3 regions of the Gordonia polyisoprenivorans genome follow, and region 1 is predicted to be linked to each of the others. Evidence: predicted binding sites of a transcription regulator. Region 1 holds the regulator's gene; each other region holds the start of a gene.
The links. Region 1 encodes LexA, which represses DNA repair genes until DNA is damaged. Its sites were predicted from a motif close to CGAACANNTGTTCG; they were not measured.

Region 1 (4,511 bases):
CGGCGAACCCGAACCGGGGGTCCCCGTGCCCGACGAACCGTCGGTGCTCCTCGCCGACGACCTCGCGCCCGCCGACACCGCCGGCCTCGACCCGAAACTGATCACCGCGCTGGCCACCCGGCTCGGCGGCCCGACCAGTCACACCGCGATCATCGCCCGCCAACTCGGGATTCCGTGCGTGGTGGCGGTCGCCGGTCTCGACGAGGTATCCGCGGGCACACCTGTGCTCGTCGATGGGACGGCGGGAACCGTTGTCGTCCAACCTGATCCGGAGCGCGCCAAGGACGAGGTGGAGCAGAGCCGGCGGGAGGCGGAGGCGATCGCGGGATGGAGCGGGCCCGGACGCACCGCCGATGGCGTGGAGGTGGCCATCCTGGCCAACGTCGCCGACGGCGTCTCGGCGCGCGCGGCCACGGCGTACCCCGTCGAGGGGGTGGGTCTGTTCCGCACCGAACTCGCCTTCCTCGATCGGGCCGACGAGCCGTCGGTGCAGGAGCAGGCAGCGCTCTATCGCGAGGTCATCGAGGCTTTCGACGGCAAGAAGGTCGTCGTTCGGACCCTGGATGCCGGCTCGGACAAGCCACTGAAATTCGTCGATCACGGCACCGAGGCGAATCCCGCACTGGGGGTACGGGGCAACCGGATCGCCGCGACACATCCCGAGATCCGTGCCGGACAACTCGACGCGATCGCCCGCGCCGCGCAGGAGACCGGGACCACGCCCTGGGTGATGGCGCCGATGATCGCCTCGGCCGCCGAAGCCGCCGAATTCGCCGCCGAGGTCCGCGGCCGCGGGCTCGTGGCGGGGGTGATGATCGAGATCCCGTCGGCGGCGATCCTCGCACCGTCCATCCTCGCCGAGGTCGACTTCGTCTCGATCGGCACCAACGACCTGACGCAGTACACGATGGCCGCCGACCGGATGTCGGCCGAACTCGCCGGGCTCACCGACCCGTGGCAGCCTGCCGTGCTCTCGCTGATCGCCGGTGTCGCCGAGGCCGGCACCCGCAGCGAGACCCCGGTGGGGGTGTGCGGCGAGGCCGCCGCCGACCCGCTGCTCGCGTGTGTTCTCGTCGGACTCGGCGTCACCTCGCTGTCGAGTGCCCCGGCCGCGGCGCCCGCGGTGGGGGCGAAGCTCGCCGAGGTCGACCTCGAGGCGTGCCGCTCCGCCGCCCGTGCCGCACTGGCCACCGCATCACCGGCCGATGCGCGTACCGCGGCAGCCGAAGCGTTGCGCGGCTGAGCGATCCGACCGAACGGTCCGGCGCGGGTGGCTCCGCTCAGATGCGGCGCATCACCGTGACGACCTTGCCCAGGATCGCGGCGTCGTCGCCGGGGATGGGCTCGAACAGGTCGTTGTGCGGCATCAGCCACACATGACCGTCCTTGCGCTTGAAGGTCTTGACCGTCGCCTCGCCATCGATCATCGCTGCAACGATGTCGCCGTTGTCGGCGACGTTCTGCTGCCGTACGACCACCCAGTCGCCGTCGCAGATGGCCGCGTCGATCATCGACTCGCCGACGACGCGCAACAGGAACAGCGACCCGTCGCCCACGAGTTCACGCGGCAGCGGGAAGACGTCCTCGACGGCCTCCTCGGCCAGGATCGGTCCGCCGGCCGCGATGCGCCCCAGGACCGGCACGAACGTCGGCGTGGGGAGATTCGACGCATTCGGATTGTCGTCGGTGGGTGTGGGATCGCCGTCCTGGACGTTCACCGCACGGGGCCGGTTGTGGTCGCGTTTGAGCAGACCCTTGCGCTCGAGGGTCCGTAGCTGGTGTGCGACCGATGAGGTCGACGCCAGGCCGACGGCGTCGCCGATCTCGCGGATGCTCGGCGGGTATCCCCGCTCGCGCACGGACTTGCGGATCACGTCGAGCACGCCCTTCTGGCGCGGGGTGAGCGCGGCCTCGACGGCCGCCGGATCGATCGGGCCGGTCGCGACGGTCTCGTCGGAGTCGTCCGAGTCGGTGACGGTGGTCGCCTCGGGGTCGGACGAACGGCCCTTCTTCTCACTCATGGGGTTCGCATCCTTTCGGTCGGTGCGCACGTCCTGTCGGAGTACGCCCTGGTTGACGGGCCCTGTGGAGAGCTGAACACCGGCCAGGGTAGCCGAGGCGACAGGCAACCTCAAACATGTGTTCGACGTGTCGCGAGAAATTGTCGGAGCCCCGTGGTAGAACTCGAACATCCGTTCTTCGAATGCATGATCGAGACAGGGAGACACCATGCCGACCGTACTTCTGCCCACCACGCCGGGCGCCGACGACCTGCAGGTTCGGTCCCGGCGGACGGCCCACCACACCGCCGCCCGCCGCGGGACATCGATTTCGGCCCGCGCGACCGTCGAACACCGCGTGCTCAAACACCGGTCGTCGGAGCGCAGTCTCCCGGAACGGCGCACGCTCGAGCGCGAGCCGGCACGCAGGCGACCGGCGTACGCGGGCCCGGCCCGGCCCGGTGTACGCCGCGCTCCGCTGGTTGCGGGTACCCGCTGTTCCTCGCCGGTCGGCCCGCGTGTCACCGCGCATCGCACCGCCCGTCGGAGCGGTGCGATGGTGGCTGTGCTTACCGGCGTCGCCCTGGCGCTGCTGGTCTGGCTGGTGGCCGTGGCCGGCAGCGATTACCAGCAGTCGACCACCCCGACGCCCACGGCGACCGAGGTCGTGCACGTGCGAGCGGGGGAGTCGTTGAACTCCGTCGCGGCGCGGGTGGCCCCCGATCTCCCGCGGCAGGCCGTCATCGAGGAGATCACGAAGATGAACGAGATGACGGGCAGCGGGCTGCAGGTCGGGCAGGCGCTGCTCGTGCCTGCCTACCGGTGACGTCACGGCCGGACGATCACACGGTAATTCCGCCGCTGTGGGGCGGTATTGTCGGTGTATGCGCTGCCCGTTCTGCAGGAATGATGACACCAAGGTCATCGACTCCCGAGTTGCCGACGAGGGGCAGGCGATCCGCCGTCGCCGCTCCTGCAGCGCATGCGGTCGCCGGTTCTCGACGGTGGAGACCGCCGTCCTCGCCGTCGTCAAACGCAACGGCGTCACCGAGCCGTTCAGCCGGGAGAAAGTGATGCGTGGGGTCCGGCGCGCGTGTCAGGGCCGCCAGGTCGACGAGGACGATCTCGCGCAACTCGCCCAGCAGGTCGAGGAGACCGTCCGGGCCTCCGGGGTGGCCGAGATCCCCAGCAACGAAGTCGGATTGGCAATCCTCAAACCTTTACGCGACCTCGATGAGGTCGCCTACCTGCGATTCGCGTCGGTATACCGCTCCTTCGATTCCCTCGAGGATTTCCAGCGCGAGATCGACGACCTGCAGGGCAATCTGACCCACGACCGGACCACTCCTGCGTCCGGCGCAGTCTCAGCCGAGTCCGTCCAGAGTCCGTAGCGCCCGCTTTTCCGAGACCGGGTACCGCGTGCCCAGTCGCTGCGCGAACAGACCGACCCGCAACTCCTCGACCAGCCAGTGCGCCTGGTCGTTGACCGCATCCCGCCTGCCGTCGGGCACTTGCGCGAGCCGCTGATTCCAGCGCTCCACCACCCGATCCAGCGCCTGCATCCCGGCGCGATCCCGCGCGGCAGATGCGGGCAGATGCTCCAGCCGTTCACGCGCGGCGTGGAGATAGCGGGGCACCTGCGCCAGATACTCACGTGGGGTGGCGGCGACGAAGCCGTCGAACACCAGATGGTCGAGCTGTTCGGCGACGTCGTCGGCGGCGAGTTGTCCCGAATGGGTGTCGATCACCCCGCGCAATGCCACCAATTCCCGCAGCACGTCGACCGCGAGGCGCAGATACTCCGGAGCGGCATCGGTCACCGCTGGTCGCAACCGCTGAGCGAGCGCGGCGAACGCCTGGGGGGAACGTACGGTACGCAGCTCGTCGGCGTCCACGAGATCACGGATCGCTCGGCGTGTGCAATCGCCGAACAACCGCGCCGACTCCCGATAGGGACTCTGGCTCAACGCGATTCGACCAGCGGGGTCGAGTCCGGCGGCAGCCTTCGGGCTCAGTGAGGGAATCGCGTTCTCCAGCAACACGATCACCCCGGCCGCCAGGGCGTTGGTGGCCTCGGCCGTCGTCGCCGCCCGGGCCACCGTGACCCCGTCGGCGTGGCCGGTGCGGCGGGTCACGTGCAGAGTCGGGTATCGGGTGATCGTCTGGCCGGCGACGTCGGCGGACTCGCTCGACGGGAGTGTTCCGATGCCCTCGTCGGTCCACGTGGTGTACACCGGCGTGGCCGTGTGCGTGGCGGCGGCGGGTGTCGGTTCCGAGAGCTCGGCGAACGATGAAGTACGGGTGAGGATCTCGCCCTCGTCGTCGATGACAGCGAAGTGGATCCGCAGATGCGCCGGCAGTCGGTCGGGGTCGAAGTCGGTAGGGGAGACCGAGCGACGGGTGATGGTCGACAACTCCCGTGCGAGACCGCGGATCAGCGGCTCCGAGCGCGGGGTCAGCCGTGACAGCGCCAGATCGGCGAAACGTTGGGCCGGTGCCATCGTCTTGCGC
Region 2 (4,511 bases), 1.9 Mb from region 1:
GGTGATGTAGGGGTGGGTGCGGAAGTGCTCGCGGCCGGCCTCCCACACCTGGCTCAGCGATGCACGCAACGCATGTTTGGTCGGATCGTCGCCGAGGACGAACGTACGGCCGAAGTCGGCCTCCCACTCCTCGAAGATCGGACCGAAGTCCAGGAAGAGGATTTCGTCGTCGGTGAGGATGTGGTCCGGCGGATTGGCGCGGTAGGTCTGCAAGGTGTTTTCGCCGGCGCGCACGATCCGTTTGTGCCAGTGCCGGGTCACGCCGAACATGTCGGCGGCGAGGTCGCGGATCTCGTTGGACAGTTCCCGTTCGCCCACACCCGGTCGGATCATCCCACGCTCGGTGATCTCGGCGAAGAGTTGCTCAGCCTTGGCCTGGGCGTCCAGAAGCCGACGAACCCTGGCGTCCTCATCTGGGGAGTCGCCGAGTTCGGCGGAGGCGTCGACTGTCGTCACCTGTCCATGCTTGCACACCGAAGCGCTTCATGGTCGTGTGCTACTCATTCTGGGTCCGCTGCTCATTGTCCCGATGGTCTCGACTCTCGCCGCACGCGGCTCGGACCTCGACCAGCGGGGAGGACCGGTCTCTCCCGGATTGCCGTTCCACCCCGCGCGGAAATGCTCCAGCCCTTCCCGCCCGGTGGTCGAGGTGCCGAGGAGCGCTAGCGACGAGCCTCGAGACCTGTTGCGCCGATGGGTATCCGGTCTGCCGTAGATCGAATCCAGGACCAGCGCAGGTGGTCTCGAGGCTCGCCGCACGCGGCTCACACCTCGACCATCGGGGGAAGACGACACGCCGTCGAGGGACACTGATGCCCTTCCCGTCCCATGGTGTCCCACCCTGGTGGTCGAGGTGCCGAGGAGCGCTAGCGACGAGCCTCGAGACCCCCTGTGCCGACAGGCTTCCGGGCCACCGTTACCCTAATCCAGCGACCGCTCAGGTGGTCTCGAGGTTCGCCGCACGCGGCTCGCACCTCGACCATCGGGGAGACCGTTCCCATCCCGGTGGTCGAGGTGCCGAGGAGCGCCAGCGACGATCCTCGAGACCCCTTGTGCCGAAGGGCTTCCAGGGCCACCGACGCTCGAACACCTCGACCATCGGGTGGGGATTTCACTATGGAATTCTCAAACAACAGATGCGGTCCCGGCCAGGCCGGGTGCGGGAATCAGGCTGCTACGTCGTCGAGTCGCATGGTCCGTCGGTGATACGACGGCACAGGTCGGCGTTTCGGGTCGATGCTGGCGGGTGGGATGAGCCAGGGGTGTCGGTCGAATCCCATGATGATGTCCCAGCCGTGGTGGTGCACGTCGTCGTGGCAGCTGGTGCAGAGGAGGCCGCCGTTGTCGAGGTCGGTGGGACCACCCTTGCTCCAGTGGTGCACGTGGTGTCCTTGGCAGCGTCCGGCGTGGGCGCCGCATTTGATGCACCCGCGGTCACGCACGAGCGGGGCTTTGCGTTGGCCGGGGGTGAAGAAGCGTTTCTCTTCACCAACACTGAGCGGTACACCGTTGGGGTCGAGCACGATTTTGGTGATGGTGGTGTCACACGACAGCATACGGGCGGTGGCTTCGGTGATGGCACCCATATTCTGCAACTCGCCGCCGAGTACCGGGTTGTCCGCCGACCAGGTCCACAACAGTCCGTTGGTCGGTTTCGCGGAGAAGGTGGTGTCCGCCAAACCTTGTGCCGCCAACTCCACGATCGTTTCGAACGCGGCGGCACAGATTTGCTCGGGCGTGCGGGGGTCGGGGGAGCCGTCGGGCTGAGGTTTCGGTGTCGACAAGGTTTCCATCAAAGTGCGGGTCTTTTCGCCGGCGATGATGTCGAGGTTCGCCGAGATTTCCAGCCGGCCGTCGTCGGTGATGCGGTCGGTGTAGCTGTTGATGTTCTTGTCTTCGGCGGCTGGTAACCCGCCGGGTGTCTCTGCGGCGAGTTCGTTCCCGAGTTGCCGGGCGTAGAGGTTGATCTCGGCGGGGGTGAAGCCGGCGAAGTAGTGCGACAGCAGTTTCCGCAGAAACTCACACCGTTGGACGGTGTCGAGGGGTTCGGGGCATCGGGTGTCGATGTGGCTCAGTCCGCGCACGATAGCGTCGACGTGTTCGGAGGAGATGGACCCGTCCGCGGCATGCGCCAACAACAAATCCACATCGGTGGTGGCCGAGATCCGCACGTACCGACCTGCGACCGCGGGTGCGAAACCCATGCTGATCAACAATTCTCGAAGTCGGGCGGTTTTGTGATCGTCCACGCCCAGGCGGTCCAGTTCGCCGGTGAGCGACGTGGCGTGGTGATCAACCAGGTTCCGCAACAACAGGACCTGCTTCATCGCACCGAAAGCCTGAGGGCCGGTCATTTCCGGATCCCATTGCAGGTCGCTGAGTTGGGAGATGATGGCGGCGAAGACTGCCTCGGCGTCAACGTCTTTGGCGTCAAGAATGGCAGTGGGTTCGATCATGGGCCCCTCCCCAGTGGCTGACCGGTGCGATGCCTTCATAGTACTCGAACATATGAATTACGGAAAGGGTGTTCGACAACTTTAGCGCGGGGAAAGATGCTTGTGGACAACGGGTTTCGGTGGTGCACTGGCGGCGGTTTTCTGTCGGTGGGGTGTGGTAGAGGTGTGGCTTCCGTGACCGAGTTGCCGATATGGTTGGGACGCTTGTTGCCACTCGCTACGCGTACAGCCGAAGCGCGCCGGGCGCGTGGTCGGGAACAGTGGGATGCTGCGGTGCCACCGCGGTGATCCGGCGATACGGTGCGCCGAGTGGCGGTCGTGGGTCGGCCTCTCCGGCATTGGGCCAGAACGCCATGGCGCGTTCGGCCTGGGCGGTGACGGTGAGCGACGGGTTCACGCCGAGGTTCGCCGAGACCGTCGACCCGTCCACGATGTGCAGACCCAGATGACCGAACGCGCGGTGATAGGCGTCGACGACGCCGTCGTCGGGATCGTCCCCGATGGCGCAGCCGCCGAGGAAGTGGGCGGTCATCGGGATGTCGACGAGGTCGAGGATCGACCCACCCGGATCGCCGTCGATGCGGCGCGCCGCGGCCCGGACGGCCTTGTGTGCCTCGGGAATCCATCGTGGTGGCGGATCGCCGCCGCCCGGTCGGCTCCGTAGGATCGGGCCGAATCGTCCTCTCCGCGCGTGTAATTCGATCGAGTTGTCGACGGTCTGCATCGCCAGGGCGATGATGGTCCGCTCAGACCAGCGGTGCACCGATAGCGAGCGGGCGGCGGTGATCGGGTGCGCGAGCATGGTCAGTACCGCGCGCAGCAGCCGTGGCATGCGTCCGCCGCCATCGACGAGAACGGCCTGCAGGAGCCCGATCAGGTTGCTGTCCTTGCCGTATCGGACCGGCTCGATGTGGGTGTGATCGTTGGGATGAAACGACGACGTGATGGCGACACCCTCGGTGTAGTCGACGTCGGTGGTGTGGGCCGTCGCGGCGAGGACGGCCTCGGAGTTGGTGCGCACCACCGTCCCGAGTCGGGGCGACAGGTTCGGCAGTCGGCGTGAGCGTGCCATCTCGAGCAGCAGCTTGTTGGTGCCGTAGGTACCGGCGGCCATCACGACCTGGTCGGCATACAGCGTCCGGCGTCCTCTCCACGGAGCGCCGGTGCGGTGGGTGCTGACCTCATAGCCGCCGCCGCGCTGGTGGAGGCCATCGACCATCGTGATCGGGATGATCTGCGCGCCGGCCTGTTCGGCGAGGTGCAGGTAGTTCTTGACCAGGGTGTTCTTCGCGCCGACACGACATCCGGTCATACACGCGCCGCACTGTGTGCATCCGGTGCGTTGTGGCCCGGCTCCGCCGAAGTACGGGTCGGCGACCGTGACGCCGGGCGTCCCGAAGAACACCCCCACCGGGGCTGCGACGACGGTGTCGGCGACTCCCATCTCTTGGGCGACCGACCGCATCGCGCGGTCGGCGGGGGTGACACCCGGGAAGCTCGTCACGCCGAGCATGCGGGAGGCCTGGCCGTAGAAGGGGTCGAGTTCGGCGGCCCAGTCGGTGATCGCGTTCCAGTGCGGATCGTCGAAGAAGGCCGCGGGCGGACGGTACAGCGTGTTCGCGTAGTTGAGCGATCCGCCGCCGACACCTGCGCCGGCCATGACCAGCACGTCGCGGAGCGGATGCATGCGCTGCACGCCGAAAAGGCCGAGTGCCGGCGCCCAGACGTAGTCCCGGAGTCGCCAACTGGTCGTGGGCAACTCGTGGTCGGCGAATCGGCGTCCGGCTTCGAGGACGCCGACGCGATAGCCCTTCTCGGTGAGTCGGAGTGCGGCGACCGAGCCGCCGAAACCCGAGCCGACGACGAGGACGTCGAAACGATCGGGGTCGTGCGCGGGTGCGTCGGAAGGCGTCATGGGATGTGATGCTAACGACAATCATAGAAACAGTCCAGACTGCTTGTAAGGCGGATCCGACGCGGACAAGTGCGACATCGAGGCTGTCCGGTCGGGTAGGTCGCGGCCTGGTGTGGTGGCCCTACTGTGTCCGAAGTGCA
Region 3 (4,511 bases), 850 kb from region 1:
GCGCACCCGCACTGTTGTCGTCGTCCTGCGGTGTCACCGGCCTGCCCCTCCGAGTGCGCCGTCCCCCGAGCGGCCGCTCCCGTCGCGCGGGCCGGCCTCGAAGAGGGGTGGCTGTCGTGTGTTGGTTGCGTCGGCTTGTGGTGGAGCGGGGTCCCGACCCGATCGCGCACCTGGCGTTGGGGAAGTACGCCAGGGTCGGACCGGGTCGGGGCCTCGTGCCACCCGAAGCCCTGTGCATCTGTCCTGCACCCACGTTGCGGAGTTAGAGCACCGCGCTCAACGCCGCGGAGTTCGCCGCCGAGAAGTTCTCCTCGTGCTGACTCTGGTAGTCACGCCATGCCTGTGCGTCCCAGATCTCCAGGTGATCGAAGCTGCCGATCACCACACACTCCTTGGACAGTCCCGCGTACTGCCGATGTTCGGCCGCCAGGGTGATCCGCCCCTGCCCGTCGGGCCGTTGCTCATCGGTGCTGGCGAAGAAGTACCGCTGGAATGCGCGCGCTTCGGGATCGTTGCGCGACGCCTCCATCGTCTTCTCCGCGATCGCATCGAACTCCTCGGCCCGATACACCGACAGGCTGTGGTCCTGGCCACGTGTGACCATCACCCCTCCTGCCAATGCGTCGCGAAACTTCGCGGGCAACGTGAGTCGCCCCTTGTCGTCCAACTTGGGCGTGTAGGTACCGACAAATCTCGTCGACATGTCGGCACCTCCCGCCCACCGGGTCCGGCGTTCCGGATCGCCTCACCCAGTGACGCCCACAGTACCCCACTTTCCACCACTTTCCACCCCAAAACCACCCCGATTCCCCACCCGCAGATGAATACGCAGGTCAAGAGCACAATTGCGACCGCGACACGGTAGGTCTCAGCCATGTGGACCGGCGTGGCCCTGCCTGACAGGTGAGGTCTGTGAGGAGAATTGTGGCTGGTGAGATCGCGATTCCGGGTGTGGTGGGGCTGCCTGTGGGGCCGTGTGGGGACTCCGGTGGGGCTGTGTGGGGACTCCGGTGGGGCCGTGTGGGGGCGGCCCCTGATGTGCACATACGACAGCAGCCGCACACCCGGCGGGGGTGTGCGGCTGCTGTGAGAAATCAGTCGCGGAACCTCAGTGGGTTCGTTGCGGGATCACTCCTGCTCGAACCGGCGATTGAAGCGGTCTTCCATGCGCTCGGTGAACTTGCGCTTGGGCGTCGCGGCCTTCGATCCGCGCCCTCCGGACCCACGTCCGCCCGGGCCGCGATCGGCCGACGGCGGCGCTCCCTTGCCGGGTAGCCCGCCCCACAGCGCCAGCAGTGCTGCGGCGAACATGACGAGGAAGCCGACGAGACTCAGGATGGGGAAACCACCCACGTCGAGCCCGATGATGGGTCCCACGATCAACAGCGCCAGACCGAGGACGAAAACGACGGCCGCCTGGATGCGGCGACGACCGGTCGACCGCCCGAGGCGGCGACGAGTGACGCTGGACGCGAACTTCGGGTCCTCCGCGTACAGAGCGCTTTCGATCTCTTCGAGCATGCGCTGCTCGTGCTCCGAGAGTGGCACCGACCCTCCTTACCTGTAACCGACGAGCCATCGACGAGATGTTCGCCGCGATACTCGCCTGATGACTATGTTCGCGGCCTACAACCATGATACGAGGTGATTCCGGCGGCGACCACCATAACCGCACTCGTTGAATCGTTTTTGTGTTCGGGGCCGTTACCGGCGCCGATGCGATGGCGCCGCGCGGCACCGGCTCGGGAGGCCCGACCGGTTGCGACACATCACGCGGGATGTGCCAGCGATCCCAATTGCGCGCCATGTCCGCCTTGCTCATAGGCGATCACCACGCCCTCGACGGTGTCGAGGAATGTCAGCACCAGGCGGTGCAGTTCGGCGACGACAACCGGATCGACATGTCGCTCCAATCCGGCCTCGATGTTCATTCGAAGACCAGACCATGCGGCGAAACGTTCGGCCTGTTCGGCCAGGTCCGGCATGATCACCGCCAGACGATTCCATGCGTTCGACGACAACCCGCGCGTCGAGCGGCCGCTGGTCGGCTCACCGATGGCCAGGGCCGCACCGGCAGCCCGCAACGAGGTCAGGTACAGCTGCCGGAAGCGTTCGGCGTCGTCGGTGATCCCGTCGGCGTTCTCGAGAAGGAGATCGGCACGTTCAAGCAGGTCACGCGCGCGCCCGACGACGATCGGATCCACCTCGACCTGTGGGGTCGTTCGACGTGTCATCATGGGCCTCCTTCCGTTGTCGCGGTGTTCGTGGGTCAGGTGGGCCGCGCCGGCCGACCCTTTGGTGTCAACGCGGTCCGAGGGCAGGCGCTTCCCTCGCCCACCGCCGGACCGCGTCGGTCGTCGGGTGGCGGCGAACAGCTTGCGGAGGCACATTCATCGAACACCCGTTCGACGGATTCAATGGTAGTCAGATCTGATCGCCGGGGCAAGGCGTTCGGCAACCCGATGCGCATCACCATGCCCGACGCCACCGACAAAAGGGTGCGGGCATCCGAGCACGGGATCGACAACAGGAAGGACCGCACGTGACGATTCGGATCGCCCGTCTCGACGGACGTGACTGTGCGGTCTGGCTGGGCCCGGCACTCGAGATCTATGTCACAGCGATGAACTATCCACGCGGAACCGAGATGCATCGCGCCGGACTGTGGCGTGAGCACATCCGCCGACCCGGATGGGAGGCCTACGGCGCGATCGCGACCGTGTCCCCCGCCGAGGACGGCTCGCTGGATCTCGTCCGCCGACGGCTGGACCCGCCCCTGTCCCCCCGCGGCGACGAGGTGCTCGTCGGGATCGCCTACGGCTACCGCGGAGCGCCCGACCAATGGTGGAATCAGCAACTCCGCGCCGGTCTGCGATCGACCGGTCGGGACCCGCGGATCATCGACGAGATCACCGAGGACTACTTCGAGCTGACCGAACTCCACGTCCACCCGAGTGCGCAGGGGCATCGGATCGGCGAATGGCTACTGCACCGCCTCCTCGCCGACCGACCCGAACACCACGTCCTGTTGTCCACACCGGAGATCGCCGACGAGGGCAACCGCGCCTGGGCGTTGTACCGGCGCATGGGCTTCGGTGACGTCCTGCGCGGATTCACCTTCACCGGCGACCCGCGCCCGTTCGCCTTCCTCGGGCGACGACTACCCCTCGTCGCACCCACGGTCGTGCCGGGCACCGCCGATCCCATCGGCCCCGGCGAACCCATCGTCCCCGGGCAACCCGTCCCCGGCGAATCCGACCTGACCCGATGACGACGCATCCGGTGGGCGACGCGATCGTCGTCGGCGCCGGTCACAACGGTCTGGTCGCGGCCGCCTACCTGGCCCGGGCGGGGCGTTCGGTGACCGTCCTGGAACGCGACACCATCCCGGGTGGTGCGGTGTCGACCGTCGAGCGCTTTCCCGGCTATCGCGTCGACCGCGGCTCGTCGGCGCACCTGATGATCCGCCACTCCCCGGTCCTCGACGAACTCGCACTCGCCGACGCGGGTCTGACCTACCTCGACTGCGACCCGTGGGCGTTCTGTCCGGCGACCGACACCGCCGGACCGATCGTCTTCCGCACCGACCTCGACGCCACCTGCGTCTCGATCGAACGTGCCTGCGGACGCGCCGACGCCGACGCCTATCGCGCCTTCGTGGCGACCTGGGCGCCGCGCGCCCGAGCACTCATGCGCTCCTTCTACGAACCGGCCACGCCGGGGCGGTTCGCGCGCGCCTTCGGTGGTCTCGGTCCCACCGCCACCACCGCGCGGACCGGCCTGTTCGGTGCGCGGTCGGGCCGGATGATGTCGGTGACCCAGGACCTGATGTCGTCCGGGGATGCCCTGCTGGACCGCTGGTTCGGTTCCGAGCACCTCAAGGCCGCCCTCGCCTGGTTCGGTGCCCAGTCGGGCCCGCCGATGAGCGCCCCCGCGACCGCCCCGATGATCGGGTTCGCAGCGCTGATGCACCAGATCCCACCCGGCCGCGCCGTCGGCGGCAGCGGAGCGCTGACCGATGCGCTCGTGCGCCGGCTCACCGGTGACGGCGGCGAGGTGATCACCGATGCCGCGGCCACCTCGATCTCCCGATGCGGCGACCACTGGCGGGTCGAAACCGCCGACAGCGCGCCGCGATGTGCCGACACGGTGATCGGCGCCTGCCACATCCTGGCCACCCTCGACATGCTCGCGGCCGGCGGATTCGACCCCGAGGCGCTCGCGCGGTGGCGACGTCAGATCATCGTCGGCTCGGGTATCGGGATGGCCGTGCGTCTGGGGACCCGCGAGTTGCCCGGGTATCGGGATCTGCCCGCGGACCTCCCCGCGCACGGCGTGCATTCGGCACTGGGGTTGCTCGTCACCGACCGGGATCAGCTCCGCCGCGCACAGACCGCGGCAGCGGTCGGCGAACTGCCCGAGCGGCCTGCGTGTCTGGCGATGGGATTCTCCGGCATCGACCCGACCCTCAGCCCGCCCGGGCATCATCTCGTCAATCTGTGGGCGCAATG

Region 2: the regulator LexA is predicted to act here: its motif matches at 2,518-2,531, upstream of J6U32_RS23385 (HNH endonuclease signature motif containing protein).
Region 3: the regulator LexA is predicted to act here: its motif matches at 2,395-2,408, upstream of J6U32_RS18570 (SAV_6107 family HEPN domain-containing protein).

Annotation. Positions count from the first base shown of each region.
Region 1 covers NZ_CP072203.1:3,267,988-3,272,498, forward strand. Annotated here, with positions in the region: gene ptsP (phosphoenolpyruvate--protein phosphotransferase) at 1-1,243, shown strand, start outside; gene lexA (transcriptional repressor LexA) at 1,281-2,021, opposite strand; gene J6U32_RS14780 (LysM peptidoglycan-binding domain-containing protein) at 2,230-2,826, shown strand; gene nrdR (transcriptional regulator NrdR) at 2,885-3,391, shown strand; gene hrpA (ATP-dependent RNA helicase HrpA) at 3,365-4,511, opposite strand, start outside.
Region 2 covers NZ_CP072203.1:5,217,922-5,222,432, reverse strand. Annotated here, with positions in the region: gene J6U32_RS23390 (M24 family metallopeptidase) at 1-456, opposite strand, end outside; gene J6U32_RS23385 (HNH endonuclease signature motif containing protein) at 1,167-2,456, opposite strand; gene J6U32_RS23380 (GMC family oxidoreductase) at 2,674-4,371, opposite strand.
Region 3 covers NZ_CP072203.1:4,117,726-4,122,236, forward strand. Annotated here, with positions in the region: gene mraZ (division/cell wall cluster transcriptional repressor MraZ) at 263-703, opposite strand; gene J6U32_RS18565 (DUF3040 domain-containing protein) at 1,129-1,548, opposite strand; gene J6U32_RS18570 (SAV_6107 family HEPN domain-containing protein) at 1,770-2,237, opposite strand; gene J6U32_RS18575 (GNAT family N-acetyltransferase) at 2,543-3,271, shown strand; gene J6U32_RS18580 (phytoene desaturase family protein) at 3,268-4,511, shown strand, end outside.